Regions from separate parts of the Paenibacillus sp. TSM33 genome, predicted to be linked through region 3. Evidence: a T-box and tRNA genes for the amino acid it is inferred to sense, from the RefSeq annotation. Region 3 holds a T-box; the other regions hold tRNA genes.
The links. The T-box of region 3 lies ahead of argS (arginine--tRNA ligase). A T-box ahead of a tRNA ligase gene usually reads a tRNA of that ligase, here a tRNA-Arg.
Positions count from the first base shown of each region.

Region 1 (3,136 bases), on a different contig from region 3:
GAATATAAATATTTACTTGAGTGCTTAAAGGCGGGGCTTTACACTGAATTTTTTGCAGACATCCAAAAAGCGCTACCCCCTTTTATGGACGCTGCGATCTATGGAAGAAGTACGCTGGAAAACAGTTCTTTTATTGCTAGCAGTGCTAATCCTGATGCAAGTTTGCATGGAACGGGCTATATTGCGAGGCTGAGTGGATCTACGGCAGAATTTATTCATATGTGGCTATGGATGATGACAGGCGGGCAGCCATTTGGCTATGATTCTAGGGGGCTTACCTTGAAGCTGGAGCCCAAGTTGCCAGGGCGGCTGTTCACAGCTACAGGTGAGTTATCCTTCTGCTTTCTCGGAAGCTGCCAGGTGACGTTTTATAATACAAGTCGTATGGATACTTACACGCCGGACTGCATAGTGAAACAGTATATACTGCATTATAGCAATGAGGAGCAGAAGACAATAAACCAGGCTGTATTAGACCAAAAAGAGGCGCAGGATGTGAGAGATCGGCTGGTTTCTCGTATCGAAGTGTATCTGGAGAGATCGCTTTAATTCATTTAAGCCGTCATGCTGCCAAACGGAGCATGACGGCTTTTTAAAACTCTAGACTCTTGTATTAGTGCGAATTATGCAGAAAAATCTTGCAATTCCAATATGACAGGGCAGTGGTCACTGCCTGTAATATGGCAATCGATACTTGCGTCTTTTAATTGCGGACGAAGCCGCTCCGAGACGAGGAAGTAGTCAATCCGCCAGCCGATATTTCGTTCCCTTACTTTTGGCATATAGGACCACCAGGAATAAACGTCCGTCCGATCAGGATAAAAATATCTGAAGGTATCTATAAATCCGGCGTTAAGCAGCTGTGACATGCGGTCTCGTTCCTCGGGCGTGAACCCAGCATTACCGTAGTTGGCTTTGGCATTTTTGAGATCGATCTCCTGATGAGCCACGTTCAAGTCTCCGCAAATGATGACAGGCTTCAGAGCGTCTAGTTGTTGTAGATAGTTGCGAAAACGGTCTTCCCATTCGAGCCTGTATGGCAGTCGGGATAAGTCTCGTTTCGTATTCGGTGTGTACACATTGACAAGATAAAATTTTTCGAATTCCAGAGTAATGGTGCGCCCCTCCGGTTCTTCATTTTCTTCAAGTCCATAATGCACAGAGAGCGGCTTGATTTTGGTGAAAATAGCTGTGCCGGAATACCCTTTTTTCTCGGCGTAATTCCAGTATTGCACGTATTCCTCCATGTTCTCCATGAGAATTTGTCCTTCTTGAAGCTTCGTTTCCTGTACGCAAAAAATATCAGCATTCGTCTCTTTTAGATAAGTATAAAATCCTTTGGTTACACAGGCCCTTAAGCCATTTACATTCCAAGATACTAATTTCATTTGATTAAACTCCTTGCTACTCCACGCAGTCAAGCGGTGTAATGGGTATATCCTCGATTAAAAGGCTGTCCCGGACAAGCGCTCGAACAGCGCTATGGAAACAGCCTTTTCTACATTAAAATAGGTTATAATACGATGCTAGGCTCCAACGTCCACACTGGGTCTTATTTTGCTAGAAAATAAAAAAAGCTTCCTAAATAGGAAGCTTCGGCTATACGTCCCAGGAGGGATTCGAACCCCCGACCGACGGCTTAGAAGGCCGTTGCTCTATCCAGCTGAGCTACTGGGACATAAAATTCAAGCGAATATTAATATACCATATGGATGAAAAAGATTCAAGTCTTATTTTGCATATATCACTTATTTGGACTCTACACCACATGAATTCAGACTACACATCGTTTTTTTTGCCTTATAAAAGGGTATGTTAGAATACAGGTGAATATGTTGAAGACGAGTGGTTGAACTTGTGCTACTGTTTCTCATATAATCTACAAATACTTTAGCTTGCGGAAGAGAGGGGGTGCCTTGAAAATTAAGGACTCCAAGGTGACGACAAAAGAAAATAATATCGTATTGTTTCCGAAGACACTGGACTACTATCAAATTCAACTTACGGTGATGCTTGAAAACGAACGTTACGGAGAAGCGGTGGCGATGCTGCGTTTTTTGATACGGTGTCAGGGCCAGGAGCAGAAACAATACGATGAATGGAACGCTCTATTACAATGGCTGGAAGCTGCATTTCCACAGTACGCTGACAGCGGGGCGGTAACGGACAATGTGGAAGAAGACGAAGTCAGTGAAGTTGAGCTGGCTCGCCGTCATGCACGCTTTAAGCAGGAACAGGACGCAGGTTACGGTAACAAGCTTTTGCAGATGGCTATGGATCAACCGTTATCCGAACAGACGATTCTAGCTTTGGAACAGCTATCCTACTTGGAACTGCCGGAAATTGACGATGCCTTGCTTCGCTGGATTACGGAACGGGAAATCCATCCTCTGCTCCAATTCCGTGTTCTGCAGACATTGAGACGTCGCGGAATGGAAGGGACGATAGAAATCAGACGGGGTGATGAAAAGGCGGAAATCGATATTGAAACGGTTCCGTTACAGCCCGACGAGTTTCCAGAGGCGATTATGCGTATTTTGGAACGGGTAGCCGACCAGACTGAAGTACATGAGCCTACACTATTCTATTTTGCACAGGAGCTATGGTCACAGTTTGTGATGGCAGTGTACGGTACGAAAGATTATAGATCAATGTTAGTGGAAGAGGACGGAATGCCGGATATTTGGGCAGCAGCACTCCATCAGACCGTTTCGGAAAGTTTGAACGGGAACAATAATGAAGAAGAAACCCGGGCTATATATGGCATTACGGATGCACTGCGCTTCCGTTTTGAGCAAGCGTATCGGTCGATGCGATTATTCGTAGCGGCGGGAATGAACACTCCATAATGACCGGAAACGTTTACCTGTTAAAGCATTCAAGGGCTGCTCTTGAAAAAGACAGTAATGTTAGATATACTATAGTGGTTATTTTGTGTGCGTTGATTGTAATGAAAACTAAGTGAAGATTTTGTTGGAGGGGAAAGCATAAAATGAAAGCAACTTGGGAGAAAATAGAGAAGAACCTTGGGGTTCTTGAAGTTGAGGTAGACGCGGATCGTGTAGCCGCTGCACTCGACAAAGCTTTTAATAAAGTGGTTAAACAAGTAAGCGTACCTGGATTCCGTAAAGGTAAA
Region 1 covers NZ_JBLZXB010000018.1:48,689-51,824, reverse strand. Annotated here, with positions in the region: gene ACN6NF_RS19250 (cellobiose phosphorylase) at 1-549, shown strand, start outside; gene ACN6NF_RS19245 (exodeoxyribonuclease III) at 624-1,388, opposite strand; tRNA gene ACN6NF_RS19240 (tRNA-Arg) at 1,605-1,678, opposite strand; gene ACN6NF_RS19235 (hypothetical protein) at 1,917-2,849, shown strand; gene tig (trigger factor) at 2,993-3,136, shown strand, end outside.
Region 1: it encodes a tRNA-Arg, which carries the amino acid that the T-box ahead of argS (arginine--tRNA ligase) is inferred to sense. The anticodon was not compared.

Region 2 (3,136 bases), on a different contig from region 3:
CAGCAGCAAGCGACAACACAGCAACCAGGGATCGCCATCCAATGGAATGGTAAAACGTTGGCCGCTAAAGGTGTTCAAGTGAACGGGAACACAATGATTCCAGTGGCAGCACTGCGTGACAGCTTGGGAATTCCAGTGAGCTATGACACCAAAGAAGGGACATATACAGTGGGGAGTGGGTACAACAAACTCTATATCGTGGTCTCCTCCTCGGATGCCTATGTCAATGTGAACGGAATCAACACGCGCAGCATGGATGCCAAAATGATCGCCGGGAAGCTATACATTCCTATGAGTCTGCTGAAAGACTATCTGGGTATCGATGCTCAGTGGAATGTAGCTCAGAAAACAGTAACATTGAGTAAAAGCCAGCTAAATCCGATCACAATTGCATCTCAGACGCTTCCAGCTTCGAGTAATGCAAAGGTATCTTATAAGATTAAGTATCCGCAAATCAGCGGCAATCAGCTAAATTCTGAGGCTCAACAGGCCATTAATAATGTGCTTAAAAAGCATGCAGAGACAGTATTGGCAGCAGGCAAAAAGATGGTGGCAGAGGGAGAGGTTACAGCAGATAGACCGTATGATTTCGAAAATGATTTTGCAATTGCCTATAATAAGGACGGTATTCTAAGTGTGATTATGCAGGACTACTCGTATACAGGTGGCGCACACGGTATGACGGTACGTAAAGGATATACGTTCTCGCTTGCTGATGGAAAGCTGCTGCAATTGTCTGACGTTTTGAAAGCAAACCCGAACTACAAAAAGTTCCTGAATGCTGATTTGAAGAAAAAAATTGATGCGCTCCAGGCTGGCGAAGGTTTTGGGAAATTTAAAGAGTTGGCCGCAGATCAGAATTTTTATGTGACCAACAGTGGTGTAACCATCGTGTTTGATTTGTATGATTATGCTCCATACGCATATGGAATTCCGGAGTTTACTTACTCATTCGCTCAACTGCTGCCTCAGGGCGGTAAGCCTTTTGTGGGACAAAATCAGTAATCTGGATTAGCTATATATTAAAAAATAATAGTAAATAAAAAAGACTGCCTACCGGATACGAAAATCCGAGGCAGTCTTTGTATTTACCAGCTATTCAGAGATACATAACTTTCTTACACACCTTCTGGAGAAGAGCTAGTTAACACTTTATCAATAATACCGTATTCTTTGGCATCATCAGCGGACATGAAATAGTCACGGTCTGTGTCTTTTTCGATGCGTTCCAGTGGTTGACCTGTGCGATCTGCGAGAATGCGGTTCAATTTGTCACGCATTTTCAGAATGCGACGGGCGCGAATTTCGATATCCGTTGCCTGTCCTTGTGCACCACCCAGTGGCTGGTGAATCATAATTTCACTGTTTGGCAAAGCAAAACGTTTACCTTTGGCACCTGCATTCAGCAAGAAAGCACCCATGGAAGCAGCCATACCTACACAAATGGTAGATACGTCAGGTTTAATGTATTGCATCGTATCGAAAATGGCCATACCAGCTGTGATGGAGCCGCCAGGACTGTTAATATACAAGTGAATGTCTTTTTCAGGATCTTCAGCAGCCAAAAACAGCATTTGTGCAATAATTGAGTTGGCTACAACGTCATTGACGTCCGAGCCCAACAAAATAATGCGATCCTTCAACAGTCTGGAATAAATGTCATAGGCGCGTTCGCCGCGGTTACTTTGTTCTACTACCATAGGAACATAGCTCACGTCAAAAAACCTCCCTTAAATATCATTAGTGGATTTGGTGGATATGCCGATTACACATCCCTATTTATAAACTGTTACCGTATTAACCACATGATAAACAATTTCAAACAAAAAGTCAAAGAAAGTCAAACTATTGATTAAAAAAAAGAGCGCTTAGCGCTCTTATTGGTTAAAAACATTATATGGAACATTTAGCCAATCATATAAAACGACGCGCCCGCGAGGAATCGAACCTCGATCTCAGGCTCCGGAGGCCTACGTCATATCCGTTGGACCACGGGCGCACAGATGAATCATTACAAGCAACTAACTAATTAATTGGAAACAAAGATGATTATATGATATACGGCATTGAATTGCAAGCTTTTATTACGTGCGCATATTCACATAAAAAGTTGAGAAATATAGGTTCAGATAGACTTGCATGTGAAGCAAATATTGGGTAAGATATACGTGGGACTTAAAAAGTTATCCCGGGACATTTTAAGACCAGTTAGAGATATAGCATAGAGACAGAACTTAGAAGTGTGCGGGAGTGGAAAGCATGCGAAAGATATTAGAAATACAGAAGCAGCTTCTGCCCGACCTCATGGATGTTTTGAAAAAAAGGTACACGATCCTGCATCAGATCATGCTGTCCGAAGTTATTGGACGCAGAACACTGGCAGCTTCACTGGATATGACCGAGCGCGTACTGCGCGCTGAGACCGATCTCCTTAAAGCGCAAGGGCTAATTGAGATTGAGAGTGTGGGCATGAAGGTGAGCAAAGCAGGACTGGATCTGCTGGAACAGCTGGAGCCGATTGCGAACAACTTGTTCGGCCTGTCCCAATTGGAAGATCAGATTCGTCAAGCCTACGGTTTGAGGAAGGTGGTTGTCGTTCCAGGGGATTCGGATGCTTCACCGTTAGCGAAGCAGGAACTGGGCCGTGCTGGCGCAAAGGCGCTGCTGAGTGTTATGGATGACGAGGACGTGGTCGCTGTAACAGGTGGCACGACGATTGCAGATGTGGCGGAACAACTGACATTACCTGCTAACGGCCCGCATAAGGGCGGGTGGTTTGTACCGGCACGCGGGGGTTTGGGAGAGAGCATGGAAATGCAGGCAAATACAATTGCCTCCACGATGGCTCGCAAGGTCGGCGCTCAATACCGTCTGCTCCATGTACCGGATTTGCTCAGCAATCATGCTTACAACTCCTTGCTTGAGGATACGAATATTCAGGATATATTGAGCCTGATTCGAGAAAGTCGTATTATCATTCACGGGATAGGCAACGCCATAGCAATGGCCCACAGACGCAAGCTTGACCCTGAAACCTTTGCCCAGATCAGCAATGAGGGTGCGGTTGCCGAATCGTTTGGGTATTATTTTAACGAAGACGGCGTCGTTGTTCACAGAATGCTGACGCTTGGACTCC
Region 2 covers NZ_JBLZXB010000003.1:25,292-28,427, forward strand. Annotated here, with positions in the region: gene ACN6NF_RS00850 (PdaC/SigV domain-containing protein) at 1-1,005, shown strand, start outside; gene clpP (ATP-dependent Clp endopeptidase proteolytic subunit ClpP) at 1,119-1,715, opposite strand; tRNA gene ACN6NF_RS00860 (tRNA-Arg) at 1,928-1,999, opposite strand; gene ACN6NF_RS00865 (sugar-binding transcriptional regulator) at 2,260-3,136, shown strand, end outside.
Region 2: it encodes a tRNA-Arg, which carries the amino acid that the T-box ahead of argS (arginine--tRNA ligase) is inferred to sense. The anticodon was not compared.

Region 3 (3,136 bases):
GCGCCTAAAGCTATTTAACCCTCTGCATCCGTATATGAAGAAGTATGTAGAAAATTACGAAGCTGTACCGATGCTTGAACCTATTTTTATAAATGGACAGAAGGTATATGAGCTTCCTGAACTGGATGAAATTCGTGCCTATCATGCTTCACAGTTGAAACTGTTTTGGCCAGAATATTTGCGGAAGCTAAACCCTGAAATTTATCGTGTAAATCTTAGCGAGAAGGTATGGGAGCTGAAGCAAAAGCTGATTGACAGCTACATGCAGCCTGAAGTTGAAGAAAAGGAATAATGTGAAAAGGCACCTCATCTATGCATGGGGTGCCTTTTTGTGTCAGCGCATGTGTGAAATAGGAGCTTATTTATAAATTTCTCTCATCACATGTCGTAGCTCAGGGACAATAATACGTTCCATTGCCAAACGAACGGCCCCCCGAGAGCCAGGCATAGAAAACACAGCTGTCTGGCCCACAGTACCAGCTACAGCCCGGCTTAATATAGCTGCTGAACCAATGTCCTCAGCAAAGCTTAAATAACGAAAGATTTCTCCAAACCCAGGTAGTTCCTTATCCAGTAGAGAGGAGACGGCTTCATATGTAGTATCACGCGGAGAAATGCCGGTACCACCTGTTAAAAGTACAGCCTCGATGTCCTCATGTGCTGCAGCTTCGGTTACCAACTGACGGATACCTTCATAGTCGTCCTTGACGATGACATATCGAACAACCTTATACCCATTCGTTTCTAGTAGTTCCTTGAGCAGTCGTCCCCCAGTATCGGTTTCCATGGTTCGTGTATCAGAGACGGTCACGACCATGCAGTTAACCTGCTGCGGAGACTCCTGTCGGTGCTCCTCTACAGATGTTATGTTCATTACAATGTTCACCCCTTGATTCATGGTTAAGCATATTCTTTTTTTACAATAGAGGAATGACCGACTGGATGCAAGTCAGAAACGAGGGAAAAAGTTATGTGATTAATATCCTTGCGCTTGCACCTTGGAATATAGTACACTTCCTTACATAAGTCGGGATTTTCTGGGTTTATTTTGTTGTAAGCGTGAACATCAAATGATTTAATTTAAGGTTCAGCGGGTAATAGTCAGCAGGATCAACAACTGGGAGGTAATGTATTATGAATCATTCGTACCAAAAATGCCTGGATGCTTGCTTGGAATGTATGAACACTTGCAATGTATGCTATGTAGCAAGTTTGAAGGAATATGATTTAGCTATGTTGCGTGAATGTATTCGAGTGAGCAGGGAATGTGCAGAGATATGTGGGTTTGCTGCTCAAATGTTGCAACGCGGAACGGATTTTGCCGAGGAAATCTGTGAGCTATGCGCTAAAGCCTGTGAGGTATGTGCTGCTGAATGCAGCAAGCATTCCCATAATCATTGCAAACATTGTGCAGAGGCCTGCAGTCATTGTGTTGAGGCCTGTCGCCAATTAGTGGCAGTGTAATTACATATACAGAACTAGTCCCTGAAGAGGGAATAAAAGGTTGCTTTCTACTAAATAGGTTTGTATAATGGTGGGAATTAACGTCAAGGAACGGGAGAGTAGCAACGGAACCGTATCATTACAGCGAGCCGGAAGAGGTGGAAGCCGGTATGAAATCCGATGTGAAACGCACCCGGGAGACGGTTGATCCAACGATAAGAACTTCTAGTAGATCAGCCCGGCCAGACACCGTTATTTGTCAATGGAGTGAAATCGTGATGTGTGTAAGCTAACTTTATCTACACAACCGATTTACGAAGAGTGGTACCGCGGGGATATCGAAGTTCTCGTCTCTTGATTATATCAAGAGGCGAGGGCTTTTTTTGTTAGATCCTATAAAAAGAAGGAGAGAGGAACATGTTGTTGATGATTGCTACCAAGCTGTTTTAGCTCATACGGGCTTGGAAGAGAAAGAAGTTTTATCTTTATTCGAGGTGCCTCCGCAGCCTGAATGGGGAGATGTGGCGTTTCCCTGTTTTGTGCTGGCTAAGAAATTTCGAAAGTCTCCACAGCATATTGCAATGGAATTGGCAGAGCTAGTAAGCCATGAAGCCGGTCTAACCGCTACAGCATCGGGTGCCTATGTAAATATTACATTGGATCGATCTGTTTATATTCCACCGATGCTTGCTGAATTGAGCAAGGCTGAGTTTCTCAAGCCCAATATCGGATATGGACAGCGAGTAGTGATTGATATGTCCTCGCCCAATATTGCCAAACCATTTGGTATCGGTCATCTTCGCTCTACTGTTATCGGTGCCGCCTTGTATCGCATTCTTGGTGAAACCGGATATGTGCCGATAAGTGTGAATCATCTAGGGGATTGGGGGACACAATTTGGCAAGCAAATTGCGGCCTATAAAAGATGGGGCAATGAGGAGCAGCTACAACAGGATCCGATCGGGGAATCGTTGAAGCTATATGTGCGTTTTCATCAGGAGGCCGAGCATGATCCGTCTTTGGAGGATGAAGGCCGCGAGTGGTTCCGACGTTTGGAGCATGGGGATGCTGAGGCTCAACAACTATGGGAGTTTTTTGTTGAAGTCAGTCTGGGTGAATTTGACCGTATGTACCAACGTCTTAACATTTCGTTTGACCATGTGTTGGGGGAAAGTTTTTACAATGATAAGATGCAGGCAGTTGTTGCCCAATTAAGAGCAAAAGGATTGCTGGAAGAAAGTGATGGAGCACTTGTGGTTCGTCTGGAAGAAGAGCAGCTGCCGCCGTGTCTTATTTTGAAAAAGGATGGGACCACCATTTATCCCACCCGTGATCTGGCAACAGCGATTTATCGTCATGAGGTGATGAAGGCTGATCGGTTACTGTATGTCGTTGGCGGGGAACAGAAGTTACATTTTCAACAGGTATTTGCGGTTCTGAAGCATGCAGGGGAAACATGGGCAGAGCAATGTGAGCATGTACCGTTTGGTTTAATGCGGTTTGCAGGCAAAAAAATGTCCACAAGGCGCGGTAAGGTTTTGAAACTGGAGGAAGTGCTGGATGAAGCTGTAGCGCGTGCTCAAGCCATCATTGCGGAAAAGAATCCCAATTTGCTGGAACAACAGGCAATAGCCGAAGACGTTGGTATCGGAGCGATTATTTTTGGCGATTTAAAAAATAACCGTCTGAATGA
Region 3 covers NZ_JBLZXB010000010.1:1,280,227-1,283,362, forward strand. Annotated here, with positions in the region: gene ACN6NF_RS09945 (nicotinate phosphoribosyltransferase) at 1-292, shown strand, start outside; gene ACN6NF_RS09950 (MogA/MoaB family molybdenum cofactor biosynthesis protein) at 359-874, opposite strand; gene ACN6NF_RS09955 (four-helix bundle copper-binding protein) at 1,135-1,464, shown strand; T-box leader at 1,542-1,801, shown strand; gene argS (arginine--tRNA ligase) at 1,905-3,136, shown strand, end outside.

Region 4 (3,136 bases), on a different contig from region 3:
GAACCAATATATCCTCTTGTGGATTTAATGTAAAAACATAATATCCATTACATCCAATATGCTTGCTGATTTCTGTAAGCTTCTGCAAATCAGGTTTTAAACTATGTAGTATTTCATTGGAGTAAATCGGAACCATTACCTTAGAATGACCTGTTGAAGATATCGCAACTGGATATTCCATGCAAATATCTTTACAAGAAATACCTAACGCATTTGCAATCTGACTTCTTATTTCATCATTTAAAGGCTCTGATACAGAAGGTTCTCCCTGTGTCATTACAATAGAATAGTCATCTTCATGCTTTATAACATCAACAGGCAATATACCTGCTTTTGTTTTCTGAATAATTCTTCCAGTTTCAGCTTTTCTCTCAATTGCATAAATGTAATGTGCTGCTACTGTTGCATGACCACAAATTGGAACCTCTGTTGTTGGAGTAAAAAATCTTACTTCAACATTATAATTTGAAGAATCTGTTTTAAAAATAAATGCAGTTTCCGAATTATTTAATTCTCTTGCAATTCTCTGCATCTGATCATCTGTAAGTCCATTTGCATTTGGAACAACCCCAGCAGGGTTACCATGAAATCTACTTTTTGTAAATGAGTCTACTTGATATATTCTATATTTTTTCATAATTTCGCCTCTATAAATACTAGTTTGTCTGTCTATTAAATCTGATATTAACATACTTTTTAGGCAGTTTCACTTAAATTAAAAGATGTAATATGGCCCTTTAATGAAAACGAACTGATCCTTATTATAGAATCGCGCTCTTTTATGGAAGATTGTTATTAAACTAAAGCCGCAGTTAGCTGAAATGGTCTTCTCAATCCTTATCTAAAAATGGAAAAAATCTTTTATGATTATAGATACTTTTAGATTCTGCCACGCCTGTTGAGTAACTCAATTCATTAAACAAGAGGTGCACTGAAGAAGAACGTGCTGAATCTGAATCAGCCATTCAACAGGTGGCGAACCCATTGGGATGAGTTCGCTACCTTTTTTAAATACCCACTAGAGATTCGCAGACTCATCTACACCACCAATAGGATTGAGAGCTACCATCGCCAACTTCTTAAGGTGACGAAAGGAAGAAGCATCCTTCCTACCGATGAAGCCTTACTTAATCTGCTCTATCTGGCTACCATCGACGTCACTCGAAAATGGACAGGTCGTGTCCAAAACTGAGGCCAAATGTTGCTCCAGATGTCGGTCTTTTTCCCCGATCGGGTCGGTCAACACTTGCGATAAATCGCTACTTCCCCCTCGGGGGAATCTGTGCCTGAAAGAGTTTTCATAAAACTTTTGACAGACCCTCCTTTTCAGAGGAACTGTCCCACTTAGCTTGACAATCCGTAATATAAAAAAAAGGGATTCTGCATCAGTGACCGAAGCCCTGACCGAAGCCCTAATTTCTCACAAATCCATTTATATCAACGGTATGTGACTGATTTAATTACGTCCCAGGAGGGATTCGAACCCCCGACCGACGGCTTAGAAGGCCGTTGCTCTATCCAGCTGAGCTACTGGGACAAAATGATAATCCATAAAACCTTATGTATTCAGTGCATTAATGATTATATCACATTTTGTGCAACTGTCAAAAGCATTTTTTTCATTATACAGGAAAGCAGGCTGCAAAAGGAATCATTTGGACGCTAACGGGGTATTATGTACAAAGAACGATGCCAAAAAGGAGGGGTTAATCCGTGAGGGGCCTGTTGTCTTCACTTTGTTATTTTAGCATTTTTTTCGCACCTTTTCTGGTGCCGGTCATTGTGTGGATTGCAGTCCGGGACGAATATGTTCAGGGACACGCGAAAAAAGCCATTTTATCGCACATTTTCCCCATTATTGCGGCGATTCCGCTAGTTTATTTTATTATCACTGCCAATCATGCAGGTTCGGTTATCGGGTATGTACTGCTATTCGTAGTGGTCTATCTCGGCGTTTTTGTCTATAACATCTACAAAGGGATCATGACGCTACGTGAAGCGGCCTAATGCAAAAGAAGCCTCCTGCATTCGCAAATTTGCCGAATATGGAGGCTTCTTTGGGATCATTTTTGATGAGTTGCTTTAGTTCACTGGTAACTTATTTATTCCCAAAGCGTTTAGGACTTCTTCGTACCTCATGTCTTACGTTTTTCTCCAGCACTTCTTCCGCGAACTCATTGTTATGAATATAACTGCTGCCTTTGTTTTTCTTATACTTCGCTTTGCCGTCTATGATTTCCCCCTCCTTTCACGCTGATCTGGCGATGGCGTCGGTGTCCAAATTAACAAAATCCGAGGTATAGCACACCATATCCTCATGCCCCGAACTCCTTGGCAAACTCTGTACTAAGCTGCCCATAGGAGAGTAATTCTCTTTTGAACTTTTCCCGTTCTTCACCAGCGGTAATGTGCGTAGAATCCGTAAAAGCCTTGTCGGTCACTTCTTCAAATGCCGAATGCAGATTATTGTCATACCAATCCAGCTCCAGGTCGGCATCATTGCGGATGATCCGTACCATGTCATAGTCAGGCTGACCATCCTTCTGATTCGTGGCTGTAATATAAACCAGCAGCTCGGGGTCATCTGCGGCACCGGGACGCACTTCTACCTCAGCACAGCGCACTCCGTCAAGTTCAGTGAAGCGGCGGATTTTGGCATCCTTGATGTAGTACATGGTCTCCCTCCTTCCTCACGAGTGGCGGGTTGCCCCATCTGTAGTTTTCGGAACGGACAGACATTTTATGCTTCATTTCGGCATATATACTGATGAACTGGGGATTTAGTTTTTGATTCATTCCAACACTGGATGAACACGACAAAGAGAGGATGAATATACATGTGCGGAATTACAGGTTTCATACAGTGGAACGGAGATTTAATGCATCAATCTGAGCTGCTGCTGAATATGACGCAAACGCTCTCCGATCGCGGACCGGATGCTGCGGGTACCTGGATATCCAATCCGTGTGCCTTCGGACACCGAAGACTAAGCGTAATGGACCCGGAAAACGGCGCTCAGCCCATGATCCGGCAGCTTGAGGATATCACTTATACGATTGTATATAACGGGGAAATATATAACGCGCCTGAGCTGAAAAAAGAGCTGCAACAACGCGGGCATTTTTTCCGTACACA
Region 4 covers NZ_JBLZXB010000018.1:102,243-105,378, forward strand. Annotated here, with positions in the region: gene ACN6NF_RS19445 (PhzF family isomerase) at 1-637, opposite strand, end outside; partial or broken gene ACN6NF_RS19450 (transposase) at 1,001-1,255, shown strand; tRNA gene ACN6NF_RS19455 (tRNA-Arg) at 1,464-1,537, opposite strand; gene ACN6NF_RS19460 (magnetosome magnetite crystal formation protein family) at 1,714-2,007, shown strand; gene ACN6NF_RS19465 (hypothetical protein) at 2,316-2,675, opposite strand; gene asnB (asparagine synthase (glutamine-hydrolyzing)) at 2,838-3,136, shown strand, end outside.
Region 4: it encodes a tRNA-Arg, which carries the amino acid that the T-box ahead of argS (arginine--tRNA ligase) is inferred to sense. The anticodon was not compared.